DNA from 4 places in the Streptomyces sp. NPDC048417 genome. Region 1 is predicted to be linked to each of the others. Evidence: riboswitches for the same ligand, from Rfam matches in the RefSeq annotation. Region 1 holds a riboswitch; each other region holds the start of a gene.

What was found. Region 1 has a riboswitch for cyclic di-AMP ahead of AB0D59_RS46945 (LysM peptidoglycan-binding domain-containing M23 family metallopeptidase). Riboswitches for the same ligand answer to the same signal wherever they lie in the genome.
Positions count from the first base shown of each region.
Region 2: another riboswitch for cyclic di-AMP. It lies ahead of AB0D59_RS07495 (C40 family peptidase); the one in region 1 lies ahead of AB0D59_RS46945 (LysM peptidoglycan-binding domain-containing M23 family metallopeptidase).
Region 3: another riboswitch for cyclic di-AMP. It lies ahead of AB0D59_RS09690 (NlpC/P60 family protein); the one in region 1 lies ahead of AB0D59_RS46945 (LysM peptidoglycan-binding domain-containing M23 family metallopeptidase).
Region 4: another riboswitch for cyclic di-AMP. It lies ahead of AB0D59_RS42645 (M23 family metallopeptidase); the one in region 1 lies ahead of AB0D59_RS46945 (LysM peptidoglycan-binding domain-containing M23 family metallopeptidase).

Region 1 covers NZ_JBEZKI010000048.1:31,259-38,747, forward strand. The annotation lists gene AB0D59_RS46925 (XRE family transcriptional regulator) at 1-240, opposite strand, end outside; gene AB0D59_RS46930 (N-acetyltransferase family protein) at 239-757, shown strand; gene AB0D59_RS46935 (TetR family transcriptional regulator C-terminal domain-containing protein) at 799-1,401, shown strand; gene AB0D59_RS46940 (SGNH/GDSL hydrolase family protein) at 1,447-2,232, opposite strand; gene AB0D59_RS46945 (LysM peptidoglycan-binding domain-containing M23 family metallopeptidase) at 2,484-3,446, opposite strand; cyclic di-AMP (ydaO/yuaA leader) riboswitch at 3,451-3,611, opposite strand; gene AB0D59_RS46950 (alpha-galactosidase) at 3,918-6,002, opposite strand; gene AB0D59_RS46955 (tyrosine-protein phosphatase) at 6,177-6,974, shown strand; gene AB0D59_RS46960 (DUF6126 family protein) at 6,993-7,115, opposite strand; gene AB0D59_RS46965 (XRE family transcriptional regulator) at 7,112-7,489, opposite strand, start outside.
Region 2 covers NZ_JBEZKI010000004.1:99,238-106,726, reverse strand. The annotation lists gene AB0D59_RS07505 (ATP-dependent Clp protease proteolytic subunit) at 1-625, shown strand, start outside; gene AB0D59_RS07500 (hypothetical protein) at 633-941, shown strand; cyclic di-AMP (ydaO/yuaA leader) riboswitch at 1,273-1,486, shown strand; gene AB0D59_RS07495 (C40 family peptidase) at 1,490-1,963, shown strand; gene AB0D59_RS07490 (ATP-binding protein) at 1,997-2,455, opposite strand; gene AB0D59_RS07485 (helix-turn-helix transcriptional regulator) at 2,668-3,528, shown strand; gene AB0D59_RS07480 (DUF397 domain-containing protein) at 3,538-3,765, shown strand; gene AB0D59_RS07475 (8-amino-7-oxononanoate synthase) at 3,825-4,952, opposite strand; gene bioB (biotin synthase BioB) at 5,100-6,281, shown strand; gene AB0D59_RS07465 (adenosylmethionine--8-amino-7-oxononanoate transaminase) at 6,274-7,489, shown strand, end outside.
Region 3 covers NZ_JBEZKI010000005.1:124,669-132,157, reverse strand. The annotation lists gene pcrA (DNA helicase PcrA) at 1-2,023, opposite strand, end outside; cyclic di-AMP (ydaO/yuaA leader) riboswitch at 2,347-2,520, shown strand; gene AB0D59_RS09690 (NlpC/P60 family protein) at 2,529-3,677, shown strand; partial or broken gene AB0D59_RS09685 (hypothetical protein) at 3,840-4,048, shown strand; gene AB0D59_RS09680 (hypothetical protein) at 4,052-4,405, opposite strand; gene AB0D59_RS09675 (NlpC/P60 family protein) at 4,872-5,930, shown strand; gene AB0D59_RS09670 (response regulator transcription factor) at 5,979-6,692, opposite strand; gene AB0D59_RS09665 (PspC domain-containing protein) at 6,689-7,489, opposite strand, start outside.
Region 4 covers NZ_JBEZKI010000038.1:23,043-30,531, forward strand. The annotation lists gene AB0D59_RS42640 (pitrilysin family protein) at 1-1,255, shown strand, start outside; cyclic di-AMP (ydaO/yuaA leader) riboswitch at 1,502-1,665, shown strand; gene AB0D59_RS42645 (M23 family metallopeptidase) at 1,678-2,433, shown strand; gene AB0D59_RS42650 (GntR family transcriptional regulator) at 2,945-3,640, shown strand; gene AB0D59_RS42655 (HPr family phosphocarrier protein) at 3,949-4,230, opposite strand; gene AB0D59_RS42660 (GNAT family N-acetyltransferase) at 4,407-7,280, shown strand; gene AB0D59_RS42665 (DUF5998 family protein) at 7,371-7,489, shown strand, end outside.

The DNA.
Region 1 (7,489 bases):
GCCTTCGGCGAGGGCGAGCAGGGACGCGACGCTCAGCTGGAACGCGGCGGACAGCTTGCCGAGGACGACGGCGGTGGGGCTGCTCTCGCCACGTTCGATCCGGCTGATCATCGCCGGGGAGACCCCGGAGGCGTCCGCGAGCTGCGCCAGGGTCCAGCGACGGCGTTCCCGCTCGGTGCGGACACGGGCCGCGATCCGTGCCGCCAAGGAGTCCGCCGACGGATCTACTATGTTGGACATGAATCCAATATACGAGAGAGGCGGGACGGTGACGATCCGCCCGGCCCGCCCCGATGACACGGAGGCCGTGCGCGCGATCCGCAACCACGCGATCGACCACTCGACGGCACTGTGGACCGAGACCCCGCAGTCTCCCGTCGAGGGAGCGGCCTGGCTCGCCGCCCATCTGGCGCGCGGCTCGGCGTTCGTGGCCGAAGTGGCGGGCGAGGTGGCCGGTTTCGCGGTGTACGGGCCGTGGCGGGAGCTGGACGGCTACCGGCACACCGTGGAGGACTCGGTCTACGTCCGCGAGGACCGGCACGGGCTAGGCATCGGCTCGGCGCTGCTGGGCGCTCTCATCACCGCGGCGCGCGCGGCCGGTCACCACGTCGTGATCGCGGGTATCGAGGCGGAGAACATCGCGTCGGTCCGGCTGCACCAGCGGTTCGGCTTCGAGCACGCCGGCACGGTCCGGGAGGTGGGCACCAAGTTCGGCCGCTGGCTGGACCTCACGCTCATGCGGCTGCCGCTGGCCTGAGGCGGCAACGCGCGCGGGGTACGACCGATTAGGGTGACCGCGTGGCGAGAGTGCGGTTGAGTGTGGCCGAGCGGCGGGAGGAACTGCTGCGGGCCGCCATCGAGCAGATCGAGGCGCGGGGCGTGGCGGCGGTCCGGATCGCCGATGTCGCCTCGTCCCTCGGGGTGAGCAACGCGCTGGTGCTGTACCACTTCTCGACGAAGGAGAAGCTGGTCGCCGCCGCCTTCGCCTACGCCGCCGAGGGCGACCTGGCGCATCTGCGCAAGCTGCTGGGCCGGGGTACGTCGGCGTCGCGCCGGCTGCGGGCGGCGGTGCGCTGGTACGCGCCGACCGGGCAGGCCAAGGGCTGGCGACTGTGGATCGAGGGCTGGGCGGTGGCACTGCGCGAGCCCGCCCTGCGGGAGGTCACCAAGAAGCTGGACCAGCAGTGGAAGGCGGCGATCGCGGAGGTCATCGCCGAAGGGGTGGCCGCCGGCGAGTTCCGGTGCCCCGACCCTTCGGCGGCAGCCCTGCGGCTGACCGCCCTGCTCGACGGGCTCGCCGTCCAGCTCACCTCGTATCCGGGCGCCCTGTCGCGTTCCAGGGCGCAGGAGTGGGTCGACGAGGCGCTGGCGCGCGAACTGGGGCTTCCCGAGGAGCGGTAAGGGACGGCTCACCAGGATGCCGCCCCTTACGCGTTCGTGCCGCCCTCAAGCCACGGAAGCGATCCGCATCTTGATGTCGTCCGGGGAGAGCGCCCCCTTGGCCGTCACGTGGTCGCCCGACGACTCGCCGCGCAGCCGTCGTCCGATCCACGGCACCAGGTACTCACGGGCCCAGTGCACGTCGTCGCGGCGGACCTCCAGGGTGCCGCGCGGCGGCAGTGGCGGCCACGGCTGGTCGGGGTCGGCCGGCACCTCGACGCCGAGCACCTGGCCGGCCCGCAGCGCCACGCGCGTGTGCCCCTCGGGAGACAGGTGCAGCCGGTCGCCGTCCCAGGCCCGCCGGTCCTGCACGGCCTTCAGGGACCACAGGTCGAGGACCGGGCAGCCGTACCGGTCGGCGACGGCCCGGACATGCCCGTTGTAGGTGGCGATCTTGCCGCGCAGATGCTTGAGGACGGGCACGCCCCGGGTGTCGAACCCGGTGGTCACCAGAACCGTGCCGACGGCCTCGGTCAGTTGGGCCACGGCCCGCTCGAACCGCTCGGCCACCTCGTCGGGATCGGTACCGGGGCGGATGATGTCGTTGCCGCCGGCGCAGAAGGAGACCAGGTCCGGGGCGAGTTCCAGGGCCTTCGGCACCTGGTCCGCCACGACCTGGTCGAGCAGTTTCCCGCGCACCGCGAGATTGGTGTAATCGAAGTCGCCCTCGGGCTGCCGGTCCGACAGCAGGACCGCGAACCGGTCCGCCCAGCCGACGAACGCCCCGTCGGGGCCGGGGTCGCCGACGCCCTCGGTGAAGCTGTCCCCCACCGCCACGTACGACCCGATCACTGATGCATTGTCACTCTTCGAATCGTCTGCCACGTCGGGCCATGATTCACCTTCGACTGTGACCTACGCGACCGTAATAAGGGGTTGACTAGCGGTGAGATAAGACACTGCTAAATACTTCACCAAGGTCGGAATAAGGTTCTGATCAGCGGTGTTGACGTGACGATCAGCTGGACCGACGCGCCGGAGGCCGGACCCGGGGATCGGGGGTCCGGCCTTCGGAGTGTGTGTCAGATCAGGGGGGTATCGGGTCAGCCGACGGCGACGCCCTTCGAGCGGAGGTAGCCGACCGGGTCGATGTCCGAGCCGTAGTCGGGGGTGGTCCGGATCTCGAAGTGGAGGTGCGGGCCGGTGACGTTGCCGGTGGCACCGGAGAGGCCGACCTGCTGGCCCGCGGTCACGGTCTGGCCGACCGAGACGGAGAGCGCGGAGAGGTGGCCGTACTGGGCGTAGTAGCCGTCGGCGAGCCTGATGACGACCTGGTTGCCGTAGGCACCGCCCCAGCCCGCCGTGACGACCGTGCCCGCGCCGACGGCCTTGACCGGGGTGCCGGTCGGGACGACGAAGTCGACGCCGGTGTGGTAGCCGCTGGACCACATGCTGCCGGCCACGTGGTAGCCCGTGCCGACAGCGCCACCGGTGACCGGGAGGGTGAAACCGGAGGCGGTCGCCGTCGACACGTCCGAGGAGGACGCCGTGTTCGAGGACGACGACGAGGAGGGGGCGGAGGACTGCGAGTCGGACTGTGCGTGGGACCGCGTCTGGGACCGGGAGTCCGAGCCCGGGGTGTCCGTCGTCGCGGCATGGCGGCCGCCGAGCGTGAGCTTGAGACCGGGGTGGATCAGCGAGGGGTTGTCGCCGACGGCCTGCCGGTTGTCGGCGTAGAGCCGGTGCCAGCCGCCGTTGACGTTGTGTTCGCGGGCGATCTTCGACAGATAGTCGCCGGGCACCACCGTGTAGATGCGGTTCGTGGAGTTTCCGGTGACGGAATCCTGAACGGCGGACTTCTGAGCGGCGGCCTTTCGTACAGCCGCCTGCTCGACGGCCGGCAGCGAATGCGTGGCCTTTTCGGAAACGGACTGCGAGGTGGCCGCGTGGGCGCCGGTGGCCCCCATGAGCGGCAGAGCCAGCGCGGCGCCACCGGTTCCGGCAACGGCCATCGAGCGGGTGAAACGCTGGGACTTGGGGCGGCGGTGCTTACCCTTCGCGGGCATGACGCATTCCTCTCCGGCGCCTGCGAGGTGAGCTGTCGGGTTCGGGCTGGAGCTGCCCGGCCACGCGGGAAGACGTGGCTACACCCCTAGCCGTCCCGGGAACCGGAACAGGCGGTCATGCCTGGTGGGTCCCCCGCTCCTGCCGGGCACGGGTAAGTGTGTGGGGACTCCGGACGGCGGCAGGATTCGGCGTTCCGTCCGGATGCGTGGCGAACGTAAGCGAGTAAGACGCGCGTAAACAAGCGGCAGTTTCCGTCTGTTCCAGTTTCGCTTGATCCGTTACGGGAATTCCCGGTCACCCTCCGTGAATGACAGCCTTCCGTGCTTTTCCAATCCCCTTGAAAAGCACCGGAATTACGTGAACATGACGCGCGACGGACGGTCACGAATATGACGCTCCTCACGCACGTCACGCCACGTCAGCTTATTCCAGACCGAGTCGCAATGAAGGCGCCAAATCGGTCAGACAGCTCAGATGTGACGTAGCCGGAGAACCGTCGCATCCAGGTCGCCGCGCAGGTCGGTGCGCAGCCCGTGGTGCAACAGAACGGCACCTCGATGCACTTCGCCCGTTTCGCGGCATTCGTACGATGCTGCCGGGTCGAGGCCCTGCAAGCGCAGCGCCGGCATCGGCTCGCCGTAGCTCTGCGCCTGGAGCCAGGCGAGGACGACGGTCTCGTCGCCCAGCGTGTACTGCACCGCACTGAGCCCGCCGGTCGGCGGCCGCAGCCGGAACTGGTCGCCGCGCTGCACCAGGGGCCGGATGTCCTTGTAGAGCTCCACCCAGCGGCCGGCCTCGGCGAGTTCCTCCTCTGTCCACTGCGAGAGGTCGCCGCCGACGCCGAGCGCCCCGGCCATGGAGCTGACGAAGCGGAAACGCAAGCTGCTGACCCGGCCGTTGAGCTGGTGGTTCGGGCTGTCGGTGACCCAGGCGGACATCACCCGGGCCGGGTGGATCTGACTGAAGCCGTGCTGGATGGCGAGCCGGTCCAGCGGGTCGGTGTTGTCGGAGGTCCACACCTCGTCGGTACGGCTCATGATGCCGAGGTCGATCCGGCCGCCACCGCCGGAGCAGGACTCGATGGCGACGTTCGGGTGGGCCGCCCGAATCCGGTCGAGCAGGGCGTACAGCCCACGGACGTGGTCGACCCACAGCCGCTGCGGATACGGCTCGCCGGGCCAGCCCGCGTCGGTGAAACACCGGTTGAAGTCCCACTTGACGTAGTCGATCGGGGCGCTGGACAGCAGGGTGTCGAGCTGCACCCAGAGGTACTCCTGGACGTCCTCACGGGCGAGGTTGAGGACGAGCTGATTGCGCAGTTCCGTCCGCTTTCGTCCGTGCTGGTACTGCACCCAGTCGGGGTGCGCGCGGTACAGGTCGCTGTCCGCGTTGACCATCTCGGGCTCGACCCAGATGCCGAACTGCATGCCGAGGGCGTGCACATAGTCCGCGAGGGGCTTGAGTCCCTTGGGGAAGCGGTCCGGGTTGGGCGTCCAGTCGCCGAGGCCCGCGCGGTCGCTGGTGCGGGCGCCGAACCAGCCGTCGTCGACCACGAACAGCTCGACACCGATCGCGGCGGCCCGCCGGGCGAGGGTGGCCTGCTGCTCCTCGGAGATGTCGAAGGTGGTGGCCTCCCACGAGTTGAACAGCACCGGCCGGTCCCGGTCCGCGTCGGGGATGACGTACGCCCGCTGGTAGGCGTGCCAGGCGCGGCTCGCCCCGCCGAAGCCGCCGTCGGTCCACAGGCCCGCGAAGACCGGGCTGGTGTACGACTCGCCCTCGGCCAGCATCAGCAGGCCCGAGTCGTCGTAGCCGGCGCCGCCGGTGATCTGCACGCGCGCGTCGGGGAGCTGGGCGACGGCGATCCGCCAGGAGCCGGACCAGCCCAGCGCGCAGCCCCAGACCTCGCCGCGCTCCTCGGTGGCGTCGGTGTCGAGGGCGACCCAGGGCAGGTGCTGGTGGCTGGTGTGGCCGCGGCGGCTGCCGATCACCTTCTCGCCGTAGGTGAGCGGGGCGCTGGTGAGGCGGGACTCGGCGGCCCAGCGGCCGTGCAGCTGGGAGAGCCGCCAGCCCTCGCGGTCGGGGAGTGTCCAGGCGGCGGGGTCGGCACGCAGCAGCTCGACGCGCGCGTCCCCCTGGTTGTCGACGGTCACCCAGCGCTCGACGACGTCGCCGCGCATCCGGTAGTGCAGGGTGATGAGGATCCCGTCGTCCCGGAAGCGCAGCCGCAGCTCCTCGTCGGCCGCGTCGCCCTCCGTCTCGTACGACTCGAAGGTCCACTCGGTGCCGCGGCGCTCCTCGGTGCGCACGGAGAGCGCGGGGCGGACGAAGCGGGGGCCGCCCTCGACGGGGTACTCCTCACGGCCGTCCAGCGGGGACTCGAAGGCCCAGTAGCCGGGCAGCGCCCGGGTGCTGAGCTCCTCGGCGTCGGCGAGCCCGATTTTCGGGCCCCAATGCAGGTGGAGCAGTTCGTCGCCCTCCGTGAGGTGCAGCGCGTAGCTGCTGCCCGGGCCCGACAGGAGCCACGTACGACCGTTTTCGGCGATGTCCACCACGAGAAACCTCACACAGGTGCCAACAGATCCGCTCAAGCACCAACATCATCAAGGGCCACGGGCCCCGGAGGCAACGCCTGTGGACAACTCATTGCCCGCGGAAACCGATGTCGTATGGTCGACCCAGTGCCCGTCGACGAGCAGCGCCGACGGGGCCGGCCGGGAGGAGCCCCCGTGACGCAGCAGGTCCCGTCGACCGAGCCCGAGCTGGCCGGTGTGCGCAACTTCCGTGACGTGGGCGGCCTGCCGACCGTGGACGGGCGCCGGGTCCGGCACGGTGTGCTGTTCCGCAGCGGGCATCTGGCGCACGCCACGGAGCAGGACGCGGAGTTTCTCGCCTCCCTCGGCCTGCACACGATCTTCGACTTCCGCAACGCGGCCGACCAGAAGCTGGAGGGCCCGGACGTCGAACTCCCCGGCGTGCGGAACCTGAACCTGCCGCTGACCGACCCGGCACACGGCGCCGAGTTCTGGACGATGGTGCGCGAGGGCGACATCGAGCAGCTGCGCGGGCTCCTGGGCGACGGCAAGGCCGCGAACCGGATGGTCAGCTCGTACCGCACGATCGTCAGGGACCGTACCGACGAGCACTCGCGCGTGCTGCACGGCCTCGCCGAGGACAGCGTCCCGGCGCTGATGCACTGTGCGGCCGGCAAGGACCGGGCGGGCGTCTCCATAGCCGTGACGCTCCTCGCGGTGGGCGTGGAGCGGGACGCGATCCTCGCCGACTACCTGGAGTCCAACGCCAAACACCGCCGCTACAAGGTGCGGCGCAGCGGCGGTGGGGACAGTGCGTACAGCCCCGAGGTGATGGAGCTGCTGAGCCCGCTCTTCGAGGCCCGCGCGGAGTATCTGACGGCGGCCTTCGAAAGCATCGAAGAGGCGTGGGGTGACGTCGACACGTACCTGGATCAGGGCCTGAAGCTCACCCCGGGGACCCGCGAGCGGCTGCGCGAGCGCCTCCTCGACTGAGGCGGGGACGGGAGCCGCTCAGCCCTTGCCGCCGACGGCGAACAGCAGGTAGAGGAACGCGGCGAAGACGTGCCCGACGGCGATGTAGATGATCAGCCGGACCCACAGGGCCCGGGGGAACTTCTCCTCGATGTTGCTCACGGCAGCTCTCCAGTGATCGGCCCCAGGCACAACGCGGCCAGGGGACTCTGCAGCAGGGTGTGGACGAACAGCAGCTCGACCCCGTCGTGGTCCTCGGCGGCGAGCCGGTGCGGGGTGAGCGAGTCGAAGTGCGCGCTGTCGCCGGGCGCGAGGACGTGGGTGGTGTCACCGAGGCGCAGCCGGAGCCGCCCGTGCAGGACGTACAGCCACTCCTCGCCGGGATGCACCCGCACGATGTCGCCCTGGGAACCGTGCGGCACCCGCACGCGCAACGCCTGCATGCCCCGGCCGGGCGCGCCGGCCTGCCAGTACGTCCAGCCGCCCGCCCTGGTCGGTTCCATGTCCGCGGTCCGCACGATCGCGTCCCGGTCGGC
Region 2 (7,489 bases), on a different contig from region 1:
GTCCGCCCGCTATGTCCTGCCCGAGTTCACCGAACGCACCAGCACCGGGCAGCGCACCCTGGATCCGTACTCGAAGCTGCTGGAGGAGCGGATCGTCTTCCTCGGCGCACCCGTCGACGAGACCTCGGCCAACGACGTGATGGCGCAGTTCATGTACCTGGAGCACGCGGCTCCGGAGCGGGACATCTCGCTGTACATCAACTCGCCGGGCGGCTCGTTCAGCGCGATGGCCGCGATCTACGACACCCTCCAGTACGTCACCTGTGACGTGGAGACGATCTGCCTGGGGCAGGCCGGGGCGTCGGCCGCGGTGCTGCTCGCGGCGGGCACGCCGGGCAAGCGGTCCGTGCTGCCGGGTGCGCGCATCGTGCTCCAGCAGCCGTCGCTGCCGCAGCCGGTACAGGGCCAGCCGAGTGATCTGGTCATCCAGGCGGCGGAGTTGGAGCGGATCCGCACGTTGCTCGAGGAGATGCTCGTCCGGCACACCGGGCGGGCACCGGCCCAGGTCCACCAGGACCTGGAGCGGGATCTGACGCTGGACGCGCAGGCGGCGCTGGCGTACGGGCTGGTGGACCGGATCGTGCCCAGCCGCAGGACCTCGCTCGGCCTGCCGGACGCGGGGTGAGCGGCCGATGCTGCCACCCGAGCTGCCGCCGCTGCCCGCGCTGACCCGCGCCGAGGGCGAGTTGATCGACCGTTACCTGGACGTGGTCGACCTGCTGGGCCGTATCAACCCGGCGCAGAACGAGGACACCTATCGTGGGCTGCGCGCCGCGCAGGCGCTGGTGCGCGCGGCGTCCGAGCTGCGCGACGCACTCGCCCTGATGCATCGACGGGGCGAGACGGAGCTTCACGGGGACACGCTGGCACGGGCGTTGCGGGTGCTCGACGGCGAGCGCCGGACCGCGCGCGTCGCACTCCCGCCCGACTGCGTACGGTGACGCCCGGCGAAGTCCGGTGCGACGCGTCCACCGGCCGACCGGGCCGGAGTTGAAACGACCCAAAGGGGTTACCGCCGTTCGGCGGAGGATGGCGTGGTTTTACCTGACCGCCGGAGCCGCTCAAGGTGCGTGCTCAAAGGTGCCCACGGAGGGCTCCGGTGCAGGTCCGGGGCTACGTCGGCCAGTTGACGACTAATCGAACACAGCGCCGTCCACCCGAACGGGTGGGTGGTGAGTAACCCCACAAATCCACGGTTCCGTTGGGATTTTCGGACAGGCGTGAGTGAAGATCCCTGTCTGACGACAAGCCCCCGCCACAACGGCGGGGCGATCCGGGCGGACGCCGAGTCCTGCCGCCGCCCGGATGACCGGTCGACGGAAGTGGATCGGCAGGAGTGGAGGACCCAAGCACGACGGGTCGCCGGAACGGTCGCACCATGACCGGCCCGCGCAGCCCTTGGGGTGAAGCCGTGGCAACGCGGCCGGGCAACTTCGCCAGCCCGAATCCGACAGGTCATCCTTCACAGGCGGCTGACGAAGGGTTGCGCATGACTGCGCTCAATCGTGTCCCGTCGCTGATGGCGCGGGCCGGCACGGCCTCGGCGCTCACCATCGCCGCCGTGGGCGGCTCCATCGTGATCCCCGGTGTCGCCTCCGACGCCTCGGCCGCCACGATGGGGACGAAAGCACTTCGGATCGCGGCCTCGAAGAAGGGCTCGCCCTACAGTTGGGGTGCCACCGGACCGAACCGGTTCGACTGCTCCGGGCTCACGCTGTACTCGTTCAAGAAGGCGGGCAAGAAGCTCCCGCGTACGGCGGCCCAGCAGTACAACAAGACCCGTCACATCTCGGCCGGCAACCGCAAGGCCGGGGACCTGGTCTTCTTCCACTCGGGTTCCAGCGTGTACCACGTCGGCATCTACGCCGGGAAGGGAAGGATCTGGCACGCCCCGAAGACCGGGGACGTGGTGAAGCTCCAGAAGATCTGGACGCGAAGCGTCTGGTACGGCCGGGTCAGCTGACCCACCCTGCGGCCGGCCGGCGGGAACTCGGGGCTACGGTTCCTGCTGGCCGGCGGCGGTGACCGTGCCGGCCGGGATCGCCCAGGGCAGTTCGATGAAGACGGTCTTGCCGCCCTCCCGGGTGGGACGCACCCGGAGCTTGCCGCCGCACTCCGCGGTGAGCCAGCGGATGATGACCATGCCGCGCCCGTTGTCCTGCTGGACCGCGGCTGGGAGTCTCTTGGGGAAGCGCGGATGGCTGTCCGTGACGCCGATGCGCAGCTGTTCGTCACGGTCGAGGACGAGGCCCACCGTGAAGGTGGGTGACTGTCCGAAGGTGTGCTGCACCGCGTTGGTGGCGAGTTCTGAGACGATGAGGCGGATGGTGTCCGCGGTCTCCGTCTCCGGTGGCAGCCCCCATTCCGCGAGCGTGCCCAGCACATAGGAGCGGGCCGCGGAGACCGAGGCGGGATCGCTCGGCAGAGTGACGGATGCTTCCAGGTGGTCTGCCATGGCGACGTCGTCCCTTTCCCACGGGACCGGAGCCCGACACGGCGCGGATGGTTCGAGTACGGTCCCGGACTGGTGCTTCTTCGTCAGACTGCCATTACCAGGGCAGCCAGGGGAGCGATCCACCAAGATATGCATATATCTGTCGCTCGATGCGGTGAACTCTGCTACCCCAGAGCGTATTTGGGCGGCTCGGGAGGAGTAAGGAGTAGCCCATGCAGAACGGTCCCGCGGTACGCCGCCGGAAACTGGGCGCCGAACTGCGCACACTGCGCACCGGCGCCGGCCTCACGAGCGGTGAGGCCGCCCGTCTGGTGGGCTGGCATCAGTCGAAAGTGAGCCGGATCGAGACCGGCGCCAGCGGTGTGAAACCGGCCGATGTGCGGTTACTCCTCGACGCCTACGGCGTGATCGAGGGGCAACTGCGCGAGTTGCTGCTGGTGTTGGCGGGGTCGGAGGACACCGCCGGGCGGCACCACTGGTGGCACGCCTATCGTGGGGTGCTGCCGCCCACCTACCGGGATTTCATCAGCCTGGAGTCGCAGGCCAGCGCGATGCGCACGCTGGAGACCTCGGTCGTACCGGGGCTGCTGCAGACCCCCGAGTACGCGCGTGCCGTGACCCGGGCGGCCGTCGACGGGCTCGACGACGAGGCCCTGGACGCTCTCGTCAAGGTGCGTCTGGCCAGGCAGGACGTGCTGCGCAACCATCCGCCGCTGGAGCTGAGCGCGGTGCTGGACGAGGCGGTGCTGCGCCGGGAGGTCGGCGGGCCCGGCGTGATGGCCAGACAGCTGGAGCGGCTGGTGGAGGCGGCCCGGCTGCCCCAGGTACGGCTCCAGGTGTTGCCGTTCTCGGCCGGAGCCCATATCGGCATCACCGGGCCTTTCGTAATCTTCTCATTTCCGAGCACTTCTGATCTGGATGTGGTTGTTCTCGACCAGTTGACGAGTAGCCTCTACCTCGAACGGAAAGAAGACCTCCAGGCCTACGCGGAGGCCTTCAACACCCTTCAGATCCACGCCCTTTCGCCCGAGGACTCGTTGGATTACATCGCCGGGATAGGTGACGGCGCGTAAGGAGGCACCATGACTGCACTGCCTCGGAACGTACCTTCAAGTGCTGATCTGCACGGACTGCGGTGGCTGCGCAGCAGCTACAGCACCGGAGCGAACAACTGTGTGGAGACGGCACGGCCGCGCTCCGGTCGGCTGACCGGACTGCTCGCCGTGCGCGACTCCAAGGATCCGGCCGGACCCGCGCTGCTCTTCTCCCCCGGGAGCTGGGCGGGGTTCGTGTCGGCGCTCACCGGCTGATCAGCCCGTAACCGACTCCATATCCGCATTCGGACAAGGCCCGGCCGTGTCACGCCGACTCATGGTCGTGTCTCACCGATCACCTGTACAGCGCGTTCGATCTCGGCCCCGGAGAGGTCCGCTCGGGCGGTCAGCCTGAGCCGTGAGATGCCGTCCGGCACGGACGGCGGACGGAAACACCCCACGGCCAGGCCTGCCGTACGGCAGTCGGCCGCCCACCGCACGGCCCCCTCCGGGGACGAGGCCCGCACGGAGACCACCGCGGCGTCCGGACGCACCGCTTCCAGACCCGCGGCGGTCAGCCGCGCGTGCAGCTCCGCGGCCACCTCACGGGCCCGCACCGCGCGTCCGGGCTCACGGCGCAGCAGCCGTAGCGCCGCCAGGGCCGCCCCCGCCGCGGCAGGGGCCAGGCCGGTGTCGAAGATGAAGGTCCGGGCCGCGTTCACCAGATGGTCGATCACCCGGGCCGGGCCGAGCACGGCCCCGCCCTGGCTGCCCAGCGACTTGGACAGGGTCGCCGTGACCACCACGTCCTCGGCGCCCGACAGCCCGGCCGCGTACGGCGCGCCCCGCCCGCCGTCCCCGAGGACCCCGAGCCCGTGGGCGTCGTCCACGAGCAGCCCGGCGCCGCGCTCCCGGCAGGCCGCGGCCAGGGCGGCCAGCGGGGCCGCGTCGCCGTCCACCGAGAACACCGTGTCGGAGACGACGACCGCGGGTCCCTCATGGGTGCCGAGCGCCTTGCGTACGGCGTCCGGGTCGGCGTGTCCGACGACCTGGGTGGCGCCCCGGGCCAGCCGGCAGCCGTCGATCAGGGAGGCGTGGTTGAGGGCGTCGGAGACGATCAGGGAGCCGTGCGGGCCGAGAGTGGTGACGGCGGCGAGGTTGGCGGCGTAGCCGGAGGAGAAGACCAGGGCCGCCTCGAACCCGCAGAATTCGGCCAGCTCGCGCTCCAGCTCGGTGTGGAGTTCGGTGGTACCGGTCACCAGCCGGGAACCGGTGGAGCCGCCGCCCCAGGTCCGGGCCGCCCCGGCCGCGCCCTCGGTGACCTCCGGGTGGTGGGCGAGGCCCAGGTAGTCATTACTCGCCAGATCCAGCAGCGGCGAGTCGGCGGGACGGGGGCGCAGGGTCCGTACCAGTCCGGCGCGGCGGCGTAGTTCCGCCTGTTCGTCGATCCAGCCGAACGCCATGGCTCCTCCGGAGAATTTGTAGGCAGTGGACAGACCCTAGCGGGACCACCGGCCACCCACTGTGTGGCAATACCCACACGTCGAACTGACAGGGTTGTGCAAACTCTCCTTGGCCCGGAGCAGCCTCGTAGTAGAGGATCGGCTCTCATGGACCTGCTGAACACGCTGGTGGACAAGGGGCTTCGGCGCGAGCTGCCGACCCGCGAGGAAGCGCTCGCCGTACTGGCGACCTCCGACGACGACGTGCTCGATGTGGTGGCCGCGGCCGGCAAGGTGCGCCGGCACTGGTTCGGCCGACGCGTGAAACTCAACTACCTGGTCAACCTCAAGTCGGGCCTGTGTCCTGAGGACTGCTCCTACTGCTCGCAGCGCCTCGGCTCCTCGACCGGGATCCTCAAGTACAGCTGGCTGAAACCCGACGAGGCCTCGAAGGCGGCGGCCGCCGGTCTGGCCGGGGGCGCCAAGCGGGTCTGCCTGGTCGCGAGCGGACGCGGCCCGACCGACCGGGACGTCGACCGGGTCGCCGGCACCATCAAGGCGATCAAGGAGCAGAACGAGGGCGTCGAGGTGTGCGCCTGCCTCGGACTGCTCTCCGACGGCCAGGCCGAGCGGCTGCGCGAGGCGGGCGCGGACGCGTACAACCACAACCTCAACACGTCCGAGGGGACGTACGGGGACATCACGACCACGCACACGTACGCCGATCGGGTGGATACCGTCAACAAGGCGCACGCGGCGGGTCTGTCGGCCTGCTCCGGTCTGATCGCCGGCATGGGCGAGAGCGACGAGGACCTGGTCGACGTGGTCTTCTCGCTGCGCGAGCTGGACCCGGACTCGGTGCCGGTCAACTTCCTGATCCCGGTCGAGGGCACCCCGCTGGCCAAGGAGTGGAACCTCACCCCGCAGCGCTGTCTGCGGATCCTGGCCATGGTGCGGTTCGTCTGCCCGGACGTCGAGGTCCGCATCGCGGGCGGCCGCGAGGTCCATCTGCGCACCATGCAGCCGCTCGCGCTGCACCTCGCCAACTCGATCTTCCTCGGCGACTACCTCACCACCGAGGGCCAGGCCGGCCAGTCCGACCTGGAGATGATCGCCGACGCCGGGTTCGTGGTGGAGGGCGCCGACGAGGTCACCCTGCCGCAGCACCGGGCGGACGTCGCGGCCGGGGGCTGCGGGTCGCACGCGGAGGCCGGGTGCGGGTCGGGCTGCGGCGGGCACGACGGCGCCGACCTGTGCGGTACGGCCGCCGTCGCGGCGAACGAGCCGCGCACCGACCTGGTCGCCGTCCGCCGCCGGGGCGCCGGAACGGATCTCGCGCCCAATGCCTGACCTGAGCGTCCCCGAGCTGCTGGAGCTGGACCGGCGGCACGTCTGGCATCCGTACGGACCGATGCCGGGCCGGGCCGAACCGCTCGTCGTGGAGTCGGCGAGCGGGGTCCGGTTGAGGTTGGCCGGCGGCGCGGACGATCTTGTCGACGGGATGTCGTCCTGGTGGTCGGCGATCCACGGCTACAACCACCCCGTGCTCAACGAGGCCGCGCGCGACCAGCTCGGCCGGATGAGCCATGTGATGTTCGGCGGGCTCACCCACGAGCCCGCGGTACGTCTGGCGAAGCTCCTTGTCGACATGTCGCCGGACGGGCTCGAGCATGTCTTCCTCGCCGACTCCGGCTCGGTGTCGGTCGAGGTCGCGGTCAAGATGTGCCTGCAGTACTGGCGTTCCCTCGGCCGCCCCGCGAAGCAGCGCCTGCTGACCTGGCGGGGCGGCTACCACGGCGACACCTGGCAACCGATGTCGGTGTGCGACCCCGAGGGCGGGATGCACGAGCTGTGGTCCGGCGTGCTGCCCCGCCAGGTCTTCGCGGACGCGCCGCCGGCCGAGTACGAGGAGTCGTATGCCGACCAGCTGCGGTCGCTGATCGAGCAGCACGCGCACGAACTCGCCGCGGTGATCGTGGAGCCGGTGGTGCAGGGCGCGGGCGGGATGCGGTTCCACTCCCCCGCCTATCTGCGGGTGCTGCGCGAGGCCTGCGACGCGCACGACGTGCTGCTGGTGTTCGACGAGATCGCGACCGGCTTCGGCCGTACGGGCGCGCTGTTCGCGGCGGACCACGCGGCCGTCACCCCCGATGTGATGTGCGTGGGCAAGGCGCTGACCGGCGGCTATCTGACGATGGCGGCGACCCTGTGCACGCGCCTGGTGGCCGAGGGCATCTCGCGGGGCGAGGTGCCGGTGCTGGCCCACGGCCCGACGTTCATGGGCAATCCACTGGCCGCCTCGGTGGCCTGTGCCTCGCTCGGGCTGCTGCTGGGCCAGGACTGGCAGGCGGAGGTCAAGCGGATCGAGACGGGCCTGCGGGACGGCCTGGCGCCGGCCCGGGAGATCCCCGGCGTACGGGACGTCCGCGTCCTGGGCGCCATCGGGGTCGTCCAGCTCGACCACGACGTGGACATGAAGGCCGCCACGGCCGCCGCAGTGCGGGAGGGCGTGTGGCTGCGGCCGTTCCGCGATCTGGTCTACACGATGCCGCCGTACG
Region 3 (7,489 bases), on a different contig from region 1:
TCTGGCCGAGCGCGCGCATGTGCGGGAAGACGCCGTCCTCCATGCCGGTCAGGAAGACCACCGGGAACTCGAGGCCCTTGGCGGTGTGCAGGGTCATCAGGGTGATGACGCCGGAGCCGTCCTCGTCCTCGTCGGGGATCTGGTCGGAGTCGGCGACCAGCGCCACCCGCTCCAGGAAGGCGGACAACCCGGCCGGCGCCTCGCCCTCCCCGGACTCCTGCTCGAATTCCAGCGCCACGGAGGCGAGCTCCTGGAGGTTCTCGATCCGGGTCTCGTCCTGCGGGTCCGTGGAGGCCTGCAACTCGGCGAGATAGCCGGTGCGTTCCAGGATCGCCTCCAGGACGGTGGCCGGTCCGGCGCCGGACTCCACGACCGTACGGAGGTCCTCCATCAGGGTGTTGAACCGCTTGACCGCGTTGGTCGACCGCGCGGCCATGCCGTACGCCTCGTCCACGCGCTTGAGCGCCTGGGGGAAGCTGATCTTCTCGCGCTGGGCGAGAGCGTCGATCATCGCCTCCGCGCGGTCGCCGATACCGCGCTTGGGGACGTTGAGGATCCGGCGCAGCGGGACGGAGTCCTCGGGGTTGGCGAGGACCCGGAGGTAGGCCAGGACGTCCCGGACCTCCTTGCGCTCGTAGAAGCGGACGCCGCCGACGACCTTGTAGGGCAGGCCGACGCGGATGAAGATCTCCTCGAAGACACGGGACTGCGCGTTGGTGCGGTAGAAGACGGCCACATCGCCCGCCTTCGCCTCGCCCGCGTCCGTCAGACGGTCTATCTCGTCGGCGACGAACTGCGCCTCGTCGTGCTCGGTGTCGGCGACGTAGCCGGTGATCTGGGCGCCCGCGCCCGCGTTGGTCCACAGGTTCTTCGGGCGGCGGGACTCGTTGCGCTCGATGACCGCGTTGGCGGCGGAGAGGATCGTCTGCGTGGAGCGGTAGTTCTGCTCCAGGAGGATCGTCGTCGCGTTCGGGTAGTCCTCCTCGAACTGGAGGATGTTGCGGATCGTCGCGCCCCGGAAGGCGTAGATCGACTGGTCGGCGTCGCCCACCACGCACAGTTCGGCGGGCGGGAGGTCCTGCTCGCCCGGCGGTACGTCCTCCGCGTGCGCGCCGGTGCCGACCAGTTCGCGCACGAGCGCGTACTGGGCGTGGTTGGTGTCCTGGTACTCGTCGACCAGGACGTGCCGGAAGCGGCGGCGGTAGTGCTCGGCGACGTCCGGGAAGGCGCGCAGCAGGTTGACCGTCGTCATGATCAGGTCGTCGAAGTCGAGGGCGTTCGCCTCGCGCAGCCGCGACTGGTACATGGCGTAGGCCTGGGCGAGGGTCTTCTCGAAGCCGTCGCTCGCCCGGGCGGCGAAGTCCTCCTCGTCGACCAGCTCGTTCTTGAGGTTGCTGACCTGGGCGCTGAAGGACTTCGGCGGGAAGCGCTTGGGGTCGAGGTCCAGGTCCCGGCAGACCAGGGCCATCAGGCGCTTGGAGTCGGCGGCGTCGTAGATCGAGAAGGAGGAGGTGAAGCCGAGCTTCTTGCTCTCCCTGCGCAGGATCCGCACACACGCGCTGTGGAAGGTCATCACCCACATCGCGTTCGCGCGCGGGCCGACGAGGTGCTCGACGCGCTCCTTCATCTCGCCCGCGGCCTTGTTGGTGAAGGTGATCGCGAGGATCTGCCCCGGGTGCACCTGGCGCGCGCCGAGCAGGTGGGCGATGCGGTGGGTGAGCACGCGCGTCTTGCCGGAACCGGCGCCGGCCACGATCAGCAGCGGGGAGCCGGCGTGCACGACGGCCGCGCGCTGGTTCTCGTTCAGCCCCTCCAGGAGCGCGGCCGGGTCCAGGGCCGGGCGGGCGGCGCCGTCGCGGTAGTAGGCGTCCCGGTCCGGGGGCGCGTCGAACTGCCCGCCGAACAGATCGTCCGGAACCGGTTCCGGTACGTGCTCGTCCTCGGGCGGCGGCGGGGGTTCCTCCTCGTGGCCGCGCGGGGGCTGGAGGCTCGCCAGGAAGCTGTCGTCAAAGAGGCTGCTCATCGCTCTCCGAGTCTAGGGCGCCCCACTGACAACCGGCCCCCACCCCGGAAAGTCACCCCGGTCACCCGCCAGAATCGGCCCCTCACGGTCAGCGATCACACGCCGTGAGCACGGGTGTGCCCGTCAGCCGAGAGCGCGGACCGCTCGACCGCACCGGACAAGTAGCCCCATACCATCCCCGATCAACCGATCCTATCGAGCCGCAACACGAAGGTCACGAAAATGTATCGGGCATATCGCACATCAAACTTCACACAGAGCACACGAGTTGGCTAGCGTGCCGAGCAGGCCGTACGACCTCCACCGGCGAACGTCGCCGGGCCGCACGGCCTCCGCCGAATCCAGGGTGCCGCCGCGCATCCGGAACCGGGGACCCACACCGACACTTGGGGTGAATCGGTCCCGACCTCCCAGCGGGGAACGGACCATAGGGCAACCCTTCCGAACCACCCGCCCGAACCCGACAGCTAACTCGGTAGGCGGAGCACGGAAGGAGTCGCCCCCGTTGGCGTCGCACCGCAAGTCACGTCCGTCCGCAACGCGCGTAGCAGGCATACGCACCCCCGCCCTGGCCACCGCCGCCCTCACCTCCGTGGCGCTGCTCTCCCAGACGGCCAACGCCGCGCCCTCCGAGGACGGCAAGCCCAGCCTGGAGGAGGTCGAGAAGAAGGTCGACGCCCTCTACCGGCAGGCCGAGTCGGCGACCGAGAAGTACAACGCGGCCAAGGAGAAGACCGGCAAGCAGCGCAAGCAGGTCGACACCCTGCTCGACGACGTCGCCGAGCGCACGGACCGGCTCAACAAGGCGCGTGAGGAACTGGGGTCGTTCGCCGCGGCCCAGTACCGGACCGGGGCCAGTGCGCCCGACACGGCGACCTTCCTGCTCGCGGACAGTCCTCAGGACTACTTCGACCAGACGCAACTGATGAACCGGCTGACCTCGCGCCAGAAGGACGCGGTCGACGACTACACCACGCAGCAGTCCGCGACCATGGTGAAGCGGCAGGCGGCAGCCGAGAGCCTGGAGACGCTCACCGAGACCCAGGACGACCTCAAGACCGCCAAGACCACCGTCCAGACGAAGCTGGCCTCCGCGCGGGAGCTGCTGTCGCAGCTGACGGCCCAGGAGAAGGCGCGGCTGGCGGAGATCGAGCAGAAGCAGCAGGCGGAAGCGGCACGCAAGGCGGCGGAGCTCGCGAAGCAGCAGGCGGCGGCCGCGAAGCAGGAGGCGTCGTCTTCGTCGACGTCGACCTCCGGCGGCTCCTCCTCGTCGTCCTCCTCCGACTCCTCCTACGGGACGAAGGCCGCCAAGGCGATCGCCTTCGCCCGCGCGCAGGTCGGCAAGCCGTACGTCTGGGGGGCCACCGGCCCCGGCTCCTACGACTGCTCCGGCCTCTCCCAGGCCGCCTGGAAGGCCGCGGGCGTCTCCCTGCCGCGCACCACCTACGACCAGGTGAACGCCGGCACCACCGTCTCCCTGGCCGACGCCCAGCCCGGCGACCTGGTCTTCTTCTACGACGATGTCAGCCACGTCGGCATCTACATCGGCAACGGCATGATGATCCACGCCCCAAAGCCCGGCGCGTACGTCCGGGAGGAGTCGATCTACTACGGGGGCGAGTCGATCATCCACAGCGTGGTGCGACCGGCCTGAGGGGCGCGGGCGCCCCAGGGGGGCGCCCGCCATGGCGCGGGCGCGGAGCGCGTGTGGTGAGGGCCGGGCCCACTCGGACACCCACACGCGTGAGCCTGCGCATGTCCGCCCCGCGCCACACGCGCACCCCAACCCCTCACACGCCCCGGCCCACTCCCCCGCCCCCGGCCGCGTTACGACGTACGCCGCTGGGCGACGGTGTTCCCGATGGGGATGACGGCCGCGGCGACGCTGTCGGTCGCGGCCGCCGTCGACGTCCCGTGGTGAAGTGGCCGGGGCGGGTACTGGTGTGGGTCGCGGTGGCGGCCTGGCTGGCGGTGGCCGCCGGCGCGGTGGCGGTCACCCGCGCCGCCCTCGGGAAGACTTCTTGAGGATCACGTCCACAGCACGGCGATGAAGATGTTCACCATGGTCAGCAGACCCACCAGACCGAAGGCGCCCTTCTCCACCTTCTCGTCGTCCCGTTTCACGTAGACGAGCCCGAGGATCACGATCAGCAGCGCGAGCTTCACGCCGATCTTGACGGTGTTGACGTGGTGGTCGTCGGCCTCGTTGAGGCCGACCAGGATCACACCGGTCGCGAGCATGGTGAACGCGCCGTGCAGCATCCCGGGGACGAACCGGGCCGTGCCCTGGCCCATCGCCTTCATCTGGGTGAGGAAACCGCCGAGGAGCGCGGCGATGCCGATGATGTGCAGACCGACGAAGAGATGGATGAGTACGCCCATGGCCCGGAGCCTAATCAGGGTCCCCCGGAGCACCGGGCACCGGCCCCCTCCCCCCGGCGCCACCCGCCGCCACGGCCTCGCATATATGCACCCCATAGCACCCCGCGCGCCCCGCGCGCCCCGGAACCGCCGCTTCGGTCATCCCGCCCCGTGAAGCCGACGGCTCCGGACCGGAATCCCGGTCACATACCGTCGGGTAACGATCCGGTCACACCAATTCCGTGCATCGCGTTACCAGGCCGACACACTCCGGCCTAGCGTCCTCCCCCAGGTGGCCGACTCCCCACCGCCGCCCGGGCCAGGGGCGGCAGTCGGACACCACCGCCGAGAAAGTCCGGCGGCGGCCCGCTCCCCTGTGCGGGCCGCCGCCGGACGCGCAATCCGCACCCCCGCGGCCGTATGCGCCCTCCCCCTGGCGTGCGTACGGACGACACGGCGGTCGTACGAAAGGACGTGACCAGTCCAGGTGGCAGCGCACCGCAAGCCCCGACAGCGCTCGCTCAGCGGCAATACGGCCCGCACGGCCGCCACCCTCGCCCTGGCGGGCGCGGCCACCGCGACGGGCTTCGAAGGGACCGGACACGCCGAGCCGCAACTGACACCGGCGCAGGTGAAGACCAAGGTGGACCAGCTGTACCAGGAGGCCGAGGCGGCCACCGAGAAGTACGACGGGACGAAGGAGAAGGCCGACACGGCCCAGCGGCGGGTCAAGGCGCTCCAGGACGAGACCGCCCGCAAGCAGGAGAAGCTCAACTCCGCGCGGGACGCCCTCGGTCTGGCAGCGGCCGCGCAGTACCGCGACGGCGGTATCGATCCGGCCTGGCAAGTGGCGCTCTCCAGCGATCCCGACCGCTACCTGGACAACGCCGCGTTCGCCGAGCGGGCCGGTGCCGCGCAGGCAGGCGCGGTGGCGCGGGTGCGCCGGCAGCTGCGGGAGATCGAGCAGTTGCGCGGCGCGGCGCACGTCGAGCTGGCCTCGCTGCGGTCCCAGCAGGCCGAGCTGAAGCAGCAGAAGACCACGGTCACCGGCAAGCTCGACGAGGCCCGGCGGCTGCTGGACCGGCTCTCGCCCCAGCAGCGGGCTGCGGTCACGGCGGACGGCGCTTCTTCACGCGCGTCCCGCTCGGCCACCGAGGGCCGCGCCGCCCTGGCCCCGGGCGGCGCCACGGCCTCCGACTCCCGTGCCGCGGCCGCCGTGGCGTACGCCTACTCCAAGCTCGGCAGCCCCTACATCTGGGGCGCGACCGGCCCCAACGCCTTCGACTGCTCGGGACTCGCCCAGGCCGCCTACCGCTCCGCGGGCGTCTCCATCCCCCGCACCACCTACGCCCAGATCAACGCCGGCCGCCGCGTCTCCCGCTCCGAACTCCAGCCGGGCGACCTGGTGTTCTTCTACTCGGGCATCAGCCACGTCGGCATCTACATCGGAAACGGCCAGATGATCCACGCCCCCAATCCGTCGGCCCCGGTGCGAATCGCCCCCATCGACGAGATGCCGTTCGCCGGTGCGACGCGGGTCGTGTGAACCCCGTCGGGCCGGGCTCGCGGGCATCCGCACCACCCCGGCGCCGCCTCAGACCAGGCGGCGCGCGGTCGCCCAGCGGGTCAGCTCATGCCGGTTCGACAGTTGCAGCTTCCGCAGCACCGCCGACACATGGGACTCGACCGTCTTGACGGAGATGAACAGCTGCTTGGCGATCTCCTTGTAGGCGTAGCCGCGTGCGATCAGACGCAGGACCTCGCGCTCGCGCTGGGTGAGGCGGTCGAGGTCCTCGTCGACCGGCGGGGCGTCGGTGGACGCGAAGGCGTCCAGCACGAACCCGGCCAGCCGCGGGGAGAAGACGGCGTCGCCCTCCTGCACCCGGAAGATCGAGTCGACCAAGTCGGTGCCGGTGATCGTCTTGGTGACGTAGCCGCGGGCGCCGCCGCGGATCACGCCGATCACGTCCTCGGCGGCGTCCGACACGGACAGCGCGAGGAAACGCACCGGCCGTTCGGCGTCCGCCGTCAACGGGGCGCACCGGCGCAGCACTTCGACCCCGCCGCCACCCGGCAGGTGCACATCGAGGAGGACCACCTCTGGCCGGGTCGCGGTGATCACCGAGACCGCCTGGTCGACGTCGGCGGCCTCGCCGACCACCTCGACACCGGTCTGCTCGGTCTGGCCGATCTCGGCCTGGACACCGGTACGGAACATCCGGTGGTCGTCGACGAGGACCACGCGCACCCGACGCCCGGCCTTCTCCGTGCCTTCCGCCGGGCCGTTCGCCTCGGTCGCGTCGCTCATGACGTCTTCTCCGCCCTCTCCATCTCCAGTTCGACCTCCGTGCCGCCGCCCGGCACGGACCGCAGCCGTGCCGTGCCGCCGTGCCGCTCCATACGGCCGATGATCGATTCTCTGACACCCATGCGGTCGGCGGGTATCGAGTCGAGGTCGAAGCCGGGACCGCGGTCGCGGACGGACACGAAGACCGTCCTGCCCTCGACTTCGGCATAGACCTGGACGGCGCCGCCGTCGCCACCGTACTTGGCGGCGTTGACCATCGCCTCGCGCGCGGCCTGCATCTGCGCGCCCGTCCGCTCGTCGAGCGGGCAGTCGCCGACCACCACGACCTCGATGGGGACGCCGTGCTTGTCCTCGACCTCCGCGGCGTTGCGCCGGACCGCCTCGGCGAGGGTGGCGGGCTCGTCGGCCTCCTCCTTGCCGCTGCCCTCGGGCTTGTAGAGCCAGGTGCGCAGGTCACGCTCCTGGGCGCGGGCGAGGCGGCGCACCTCGTTCGCGTTCTCCGCGTTGCGCTGGATCAGGGTCAGGGTGTGCAGCACGGAGTCGTGGACATGGGCGGCGACCTCGGCCCGCTCCTGGGCACGGATACGCATCAGCCGCTCCTCGGAGAGGTCCTGGGTCATCCGCACGAGATACGGCCCGGCGAGCAGCGTGATGCCGACGAGCACGGCGAGCGAGGCCTGGAGCACCGCCCCGATGTGCGCGGCGGAGCCCTGCATGACGAAGACGCCCGAGACGCCCGCGGTGACGAGCAGGACGCCGACGCCCGCGCGCAGCAGCGAGAGCGTGCGGCGCCGGCT
Region 4 (7,489 bases), on a different contig from region 1:
ACAGGTCGTCGCCGTCGAGGTGCTCCTGGACGCGCCCCTGGACGCTGAGCCGGCCGGCCTGGACGGCGTCGCCACGATCATGGCGCGCGCCTTCTCCGAGGGCACCGACAAGCACTCCGCCGAGGAGTACGCCGCCGAGCTGGAGCGGGCCGGCGCCACCCTCGACGCACACGCCGACCACCCCGGCGTCCGGCTCAGCCTGGAGGTCCCCGCCTCCCGCCTGAGCAAGGGAGTCGGGCTGCTCTCCGACGCGCTCAGGGCACCCGCCTTCGCCGACAGCGAGGTCGAGCGGCTGGTCCGCAACCGCCTCGACGAGATCCCGCACGAGCTGGCCAACCCCAGCCGCCGGGCCGCCAAGCAGCTCTACAAGGAACTGTTCCCCTCGACCACGCGGATGTCCCGTCCGCGCCAGGGCACCGAGGACACCGTAGAGAAGATCGACGCGGCCGCCGTACGCGCGTTCTACGACCGGCATGTGCGGCCCGCCACTGCCACCGCGGTCGTCGTCGGCGACCTGACCGGCATCGACCTGGACGAGCTGCTCGGCGACACCCTGGGTGCCTGGCGCGGCTCCACCGCCCAGCCCCGGCCCGTGCCCCCGGTCTCCGCCGACGACACCGGCCGTGTCGTCATCGTGGACCGCCCCGGAGCGGTCCAGACGCAACTGCTCATCGGCCGCGTCGGTGCGGACCGGCATGACCGCGTCTGGCCCGCCCAGGTACTTGGCACCTACTGCCTGGGCGGCACCCTCACCTCGCGCCTGGACCGCGTCCTGCGCGAGGAGAAGGGCTACACCTACGGCGTCCGTGCCTTCGGGCAGGTCCTGCGGTCCGCCCCCGACGGCAGCGGCGCCGCGATGCTCGCCATCAGCGGCTCCGTGGACACCCCGAACACCGGCCCGGCGCTCGACGACCTGTGGACGGTGCTGCGCACCCTCGCCTCCGGGGGACTCACGGACGCCGAGCGCGACGTCGCCGTGCAGAACCTCGTCGGCGTGGCACCGCTCAAGTACGAGACGGCGGCGGCCGTCGCCGGCACCCTGGCCGACCAGGTCGAGCAGCATCTGCCCGACGACTTCCAGGCCACGCTCTACCGGCAACTGGCCGCCACCGGCACCGTGGAGGCCACCGCGGCGGTCGTGAACGCCTTCCCGGTCGACCACCTGGTGACCGTCCTCGTCGGCGACGCGGCGCAGATCAAGGAGCCCGTCGAGGCCCTCGGCATCGGCGAAGTGACGGTCGTCGCCGCGGAGTAGGCGGAGCAAGCCGAGCGAAGCGAGCGGCGAAGCAACCAGCGCGTCCGGACGAGCGGCACGCGCGCGTGAAGCGGCCCTGGTGACTGGTGCGTCACCAGGGCCGCCGAATGTCCGAATTAGGGCGGAGGTTGCCTGTCTGCCCTGTGGGATGCGCGACAAAAGACGTGATCCGTTTGAGCATTGCGAGGACGTCCTCGTAGGTTCTTCCGGGCTGTTCGTCAGGCAGTGCGCCGCGCCCGCGGCACCGGACAGCCATCGCCGAGTCCCCGTACGGCGCGAGCCAGGGGAGCCGGGGACCCACGCAGTCCCTGGGGTGAATCGGGCGCCCGCGCGAGCCGCGAGGGGGCCCGTAGGAGACCTTCCTGCTCCGAACCCGTCAGCTAACCCGGTAGGCGAGAGGGAAGGAAAGGACCAGCCTCTACATGGCGTTCATGTGCGCCTCCGGGAAGCACCGTCGTCCCGGCCGGGTGAAGCGCACCACCGCGCAGGCCGCCGGCATCGCGGCCCTCACCACCACGGGTGTCATCGGCACCGTCTCGGCCGCCCCGGCGCTCGCCGCCGAGAACTCCGTCGAGCAGACCGGCCTCACCCCGGTCATCACCGTCAGCGACTCGGTCGCCGACCAGATCGACGCCCAGGCCGCCGCGCAGCAGGCCGCCGCCGAGCGCAAGGCGGCCGAGGAGGCCGCGCGCAAGAAGGCCGTGGAGAAGGCCAAGAAGGAGCGCGAGGCCGAGGTACGCGCCGCGCGGGAGGCGGAGCGCAAGCGCCTCAACGCCTTCGTCGCGCCGATCTCCGACTCGTACGTCTCCACCGGCTACAAGACCGGCGGCTCCCTGTGGTCCTCCGGCGCCCACACCGGCATCGACTTCCACGCCGCCACCGGCACGGTGGTGCACGCCGTCGGCACCGGTACGGTCGTCTCCACCGGCTGGGGCGGGTCCTACGGCAACCAGATCGTCATCAAGATGGCCGACGGCATGTACACCCAGTACGGCCACCTGTCGTCGATCGGCGTCTCGGTGGGCCAGAAGGTCACCCCGGGCCAGCAGATCGGCCTCTCCGGCGCGACCGGCAACGTGACCGGCCCCCACCTCCACTTCGAGGCCCGCACGACCCCGGAGTACGGCTCGGACGTCGACCCGGTCGCCTACCTCCGCAAGCACGGCGTGAACGTCTGACCGACCACGGCGCGCACGCTCGGCGCGCGAATACCGCGCGCACGCCCCGCGCGGGTTACGGCGCGCACGCCCCGCGCAGCCCTCGCGGGGGCGCGGGGGCGCGGGGCGCGGGGCGCGGGGCGCGGGGCGCGGGGCGCGCGAGCATGTCACCACGGCGTGTGCGTTCTCCGAGCACCCTGCGTGCACCGCTCCCGCGCGACCCCGGCGTGCACCTCTCGCGCGAGCCCCCTGGCGTGTGCGCCTCCGCCCCGAGCGCCGCATGAAGGTTTCCGCGCGGGCGCACCACATATCTCCGACCGCGCGCCCCCGACGATGAACACGTGACGCCACAGGGCGGCAGTCCCGAAGCCCCGGCCCCCCGAGCCGGGGCTTTCGTCGTTTTCGTGACCCCGGTGTCCAAAAAATATGCATGGATTCAGGGCCGCCGTCGGAAATTCCCGCCCATTGCAATAGAGTCACGGAACGGACGCCACTCGGCGGCGTTTCACGGGGATTAAGGCGGAGGTCGGACATGCGTATTCCGGCGCACTCGGTATGCACAGCGATCCGGGACGACATCGTCGCGGGTGTCTACGAGCGCGGCAGCCGGCTCACCGAGGAACTCCTGGCCCGTCGCTACGGCGTCTCGCGCGTCCCCGTCCGCGAGGCCCTGCGCACCCTGGAGGCCGAGGGCTTCGTGGTGACGCGCCGGCACGCGGGCGCGTGCGTCGCGGAACCGACCGAGCAGGAGGCCGCCGACCTGCTGGAGATGCGCCTGCTCCTGGAGCCGCTCGGCGCCTCCCGGGCCGCCCAGCGCCGTACCGAGGCCCACCTCAAGGTGCTGCGCGGACTCGTCAGGCTGGGCCAGGAACGGGCCCGCAGGGGCGGCAGCGAGGACCTGCGCTCCCTGGGCGGCTGGTTCCACGAGACGCTCGCCCAGGCCACCGGCAGCCACGCCCTGACCTCGACACTCACCCAGCTGCGGCACAAGATCGCCTGGATGTACGCCGTCGACGCGCCCGCCAACCCCGTGGAGTCCTGGGCCGAGCACGGCGCCATCGTGGACGCCGTGACACGCGGCGACAGCGAACGCGCGCGGGCGATCACCGCGCTGCACACCGAGCGGTCCACGGTCTCCCACCGGCTGCGCTTTTCCGGCGGCGCCGACCGGGCGAACGGTGTGAGGACTTCGCAACACCCCGTAAACATGACGGGCCTGCGGCATTAACACAGGCGCCGTATACAAAGACGTGTTATTCGGTGGAGCGGTATTTACGTTGCCCGTTGTCGGTCTCCGCCGCCCTTATTTCGCGCGCGCCCGGAATTTCCGGCGGCGCGTCATCGGTGTGCCCGATGGGGAATTAACTGTGCCCGGCGCAAAGTACCGCCCCGTATAAAGGGCGGCCCTTCATGAAGACCGGCGCCGAGCGAGGTCACGGCCCCGGCAGGAACGGCGGAGGCCGGCTGCGGGAACGGCGGAGGCCGCGCCACCCCTGTGGGGGCGGCGCGGCCTCCGCCGTGCGGGCGCTGCGGCGCTCAGACGGTCTCGGGGAGCTCCTCGAGACCCTCGGCGACCAGCTTGGCCAGGCGGTCGAGGGCGGCGTCCGCGCCCTCGGCGTCGGAGGCGAGGACGATCTCCTCGCCGCCCTGGGCGCCCAGGCCCAGGACAGCCAGCATGGAGGCCGCGTTGACGGGGTTGCCCCCGGCCTTGGCGATCGTCACCGGGACGCCTGTGGCCGTGGCGGCTCGGACGAAGATGGAAGCGGGGCGGGCGTGGAGACCCTCGGCCCAGCCGACGTTGACGCGGCGCTCAGCCATGTGATGCTGCCCTTCGGTGTTCAGGGTTGTCTAGACCAGTTTCCCATATCGTGAAGCATGCCCGGAGCGGACGTGAGCCCTTCCGGGTGTGTCGTCGGACCGCGGCCTCGGCCCGACTTGCGTCCTCCACAGACTGCCTCGCGCCACTGTCGGACGCGAGCCGTACTCTGGGGCCCATGCAGACCCCGGCGGACCGGCAGGACCGGCACGAGTACCCCGCCCACTGGGAGGCGGACGTGGTGCTGCGCGACGGTGGTACCGCGCGCGTCCGGCCCATCACTGTCGACGACGCCGACCGCCTGGTCAGCTTCTACGAGCAGGTCTCGGCCGAGTCGAAGTACTACCGCTTCTTCGCGCCGTACCCCAAGCTCTCCGCCAAGGACGTCCACCGCTTCACGCACCACGACTTTGTGGACAGGGTGGGACTCGCGGCCACCATCGGCGGCGAGTTCATCGCAACCGTACGCTATGACCGCATTGGCGCCGACGGCATGCCCGCCTCTGCGCCCGCCGACGAGGCCGAGGTCGCCTTCCTCGTCCAGGACGCCCACCAGGGCCGGGGCGTCGCCTCCGCCCTCCTGGAGCACATCGCGGCCGTCGCGCGGGAGCGCGGTATCCGCCGGTTCGCCGCCGAGGTGCTGCCGGCCAACAGCAAGATGATCAAGGTGTTCACGGACGCCGGCTACACCCAGCAGCGCAGCTTCGAGGACGGCGTGGTCCGGCTGGAGTTCGACCTGGAGCCCACGGACCGCTCGGTCGCCGTCCAGCGCGCGCGGGAGCAGCGGGCGGAGGCCCGTTCGGTACGACGGCTCCTGACCCCCGGTTCCGTTGCCGTGATCGGCGTCGGCCGGGCGCCCGGCGGCGTCGGCCGCAGCGTCCTCGGCAACCTCCGGGACGCCGGCTTCACCGGCCGCCTGCACGCCGTGAACCAGGCCTTCCCCGAGGACCTCAAGGAGGTCGACGGTGTACCCGCGCACCGCTCCGTGCGCGACATCGACGGGCCGGTCGACGTCGCCGTGGTCGCCGTACCGGCAGAGCAGGTCCCGGACGCCGTCACCGACTGCGGCGAACACGGCGTCCAGGGGCTCGTCGTCCTGGCCGCCGGCTACGCGGAGAGCGGTCCGGACGGCCGCGAACGCCAGCGCGAACTGGTCCGGCACGCGCGCACGTACGGCATGCGGATCATCGGGCCGAACGCCTTCGGGATCATCAACACCGCCCCGGACGTACGGCTGAACGCCTCCCTCGCGCCCGAGATGCCCCGCCCCGGCCGGATCGGCCTCTTCGCCCAGTCCGGCGCCATCGGGATCGCTCTGCTGTCCCGGCTGCACCGGCGCGGCGGCGGCGTCACCGGGACCACCGGCGTGTCGACCTTCGTGTCGTCCGGCAACCGCGCGGACGTGTCCGGCAACGACGTCCTCCAGTACTGGTACGACGACGCCGAGACCGATGTCGTCCTCATGTATTTGGAGTCCATCGGCAACCCGCGCAAGTTCACCCGCCTCTCGCGGCGCACGGCGGCGGCGAAGCCGCTGGTCGTGGTGCAGAGCGCCGGTTCGGCGCCGCAGGGGCACGCGGTACGGGCCACGCGGCTGCCGCACGCCACGGTGTCCGCGCTGCTCCGGCAGGCCGGGGTGATCCGCGTCGACACGATCACGGAGCTGGTCGACGCGGGACTGCTGCTCGCGCGGCAGCCGCTGCCGGCCGGGCCCCGGGTGGCGATCCTCGGGAACTCCGAGTCGCTGGGTCTGCTGACCTACGACCGGTGCCTGGCGGAGGGGCTCCGGCCGGCGCCGCCGCTGGACCTGACGACCATGGCGACCCCCGCGGACTTCCATCGGGCGCTGTCGGAGGCGCTGGCGGACGAGTCATGCGACGCGGTGGTCGTCACGGCCATTCCGACGATCGGGGAGGGGGCGGTCGCGGACGCGGAGCTGGCGGAGGCGCTGCGGTCGGCTGCCGAGAGCGTTCCCGGGAAGCCGGTGCTGGTGGTGCATGTGGAGCTCGGGGGGCTCGCCGAGGCGCTCTCGGCCGCTGGCCGCACCGCACCGCAGACCGCTGTCATGGCACCCGGCGCCCAGTTGTCCCGGCCGTCGCAACGACAGCCCACCGCGGTGGAGACAGGAGCCCGGACACCCCCCGCCGCCGTCGCCGAGGCCGCCAAGCCCCCCGCCCCCCACCCCTGCTCCCGGCTGATCCCCGCCTACCCCGCCGCCGAGCGGGCCGTCCGGGCCCTCGCCGAAGCCGTGAAGTACGCGCAGTGGCGGCGGGAGGCCGCCGATCCCGGGAAGGTGCCCGAATACGACGACATCGACGAGAAGGGGGCCGCCGAGCTGATCGGCGCCCTGCTGGAGCGCGGGGAGGGGCTCACCCTCGGGACCGAGGAGACCTGCGAGCTCCTCGGCAGGTACGGCGTCGCCGTGCACCGCGCGCCGGCCGCCCCCACCCCCGAGGCCGCCGTCGCGGCCGCCCGAGACCTCGGCTACCCGGTCGCCCTCAAGGCCACCGCCCCGCACCTGCGCCACCGCGCCGACCTGGGCGGAGTACGGCTCGACCTGGCGGACGAGGAGCAACTGCGCCGCGCGTACGGCGAGTTGACCGAGCTTTTCGGGCCGCCGGGGGAACTGCGCCCGGTGGTGCAGCGGATGGCACCCCGGGGCGTGGACACCGTCGTACGGGCCGTGATCGACCCGGCGGCCGGGGCCGTGCTGTCCTTCGGGCTGGCCGGGGCCGCCTCGCAGCTGCTCGGGGACACGGCCCACCGGCTGATCCCGGTGACGGACCGGGACGCGACCTCGCTGGTGCGGTCGATCCGGACCGCACCCCTGCTCTTCGGCTGGCGCGGCTCGGCCCCCGTCGACACGCCCGCCCTGGAGGAGCTGCTGCTGCGCGTCTCCAGACTGGTCGACGACCACCCCGAGGTGGTCGCGGTCACCCTGGAACCGGTCGTGGTCGCCCGGCACGGCGTCAGCGTCCTCGGAGCCACCGTCCGCCTGGCGCCCCCGCCCGCCCGCGACGACCTGGGTCCGCGGACCCTGCCCGCCTACTGACCGCCGCGAACACCCGCCCCCGCGGTGGCTTTCCAAGAGGGTGCGTCGACTGGCCCGGACCCCCCTTGCCCACGGATTAGGATGGACGCCATGGCCAAGACCAGTACGACGACCCAGGGGCTGCGCGTCGCGATCGAGCGCAGCGGCTACTACCCGGCCCTCGTGGCCGAGGCGGTGGAGGCTTCCGTGGGCGGTGAGCCGATCCGGTC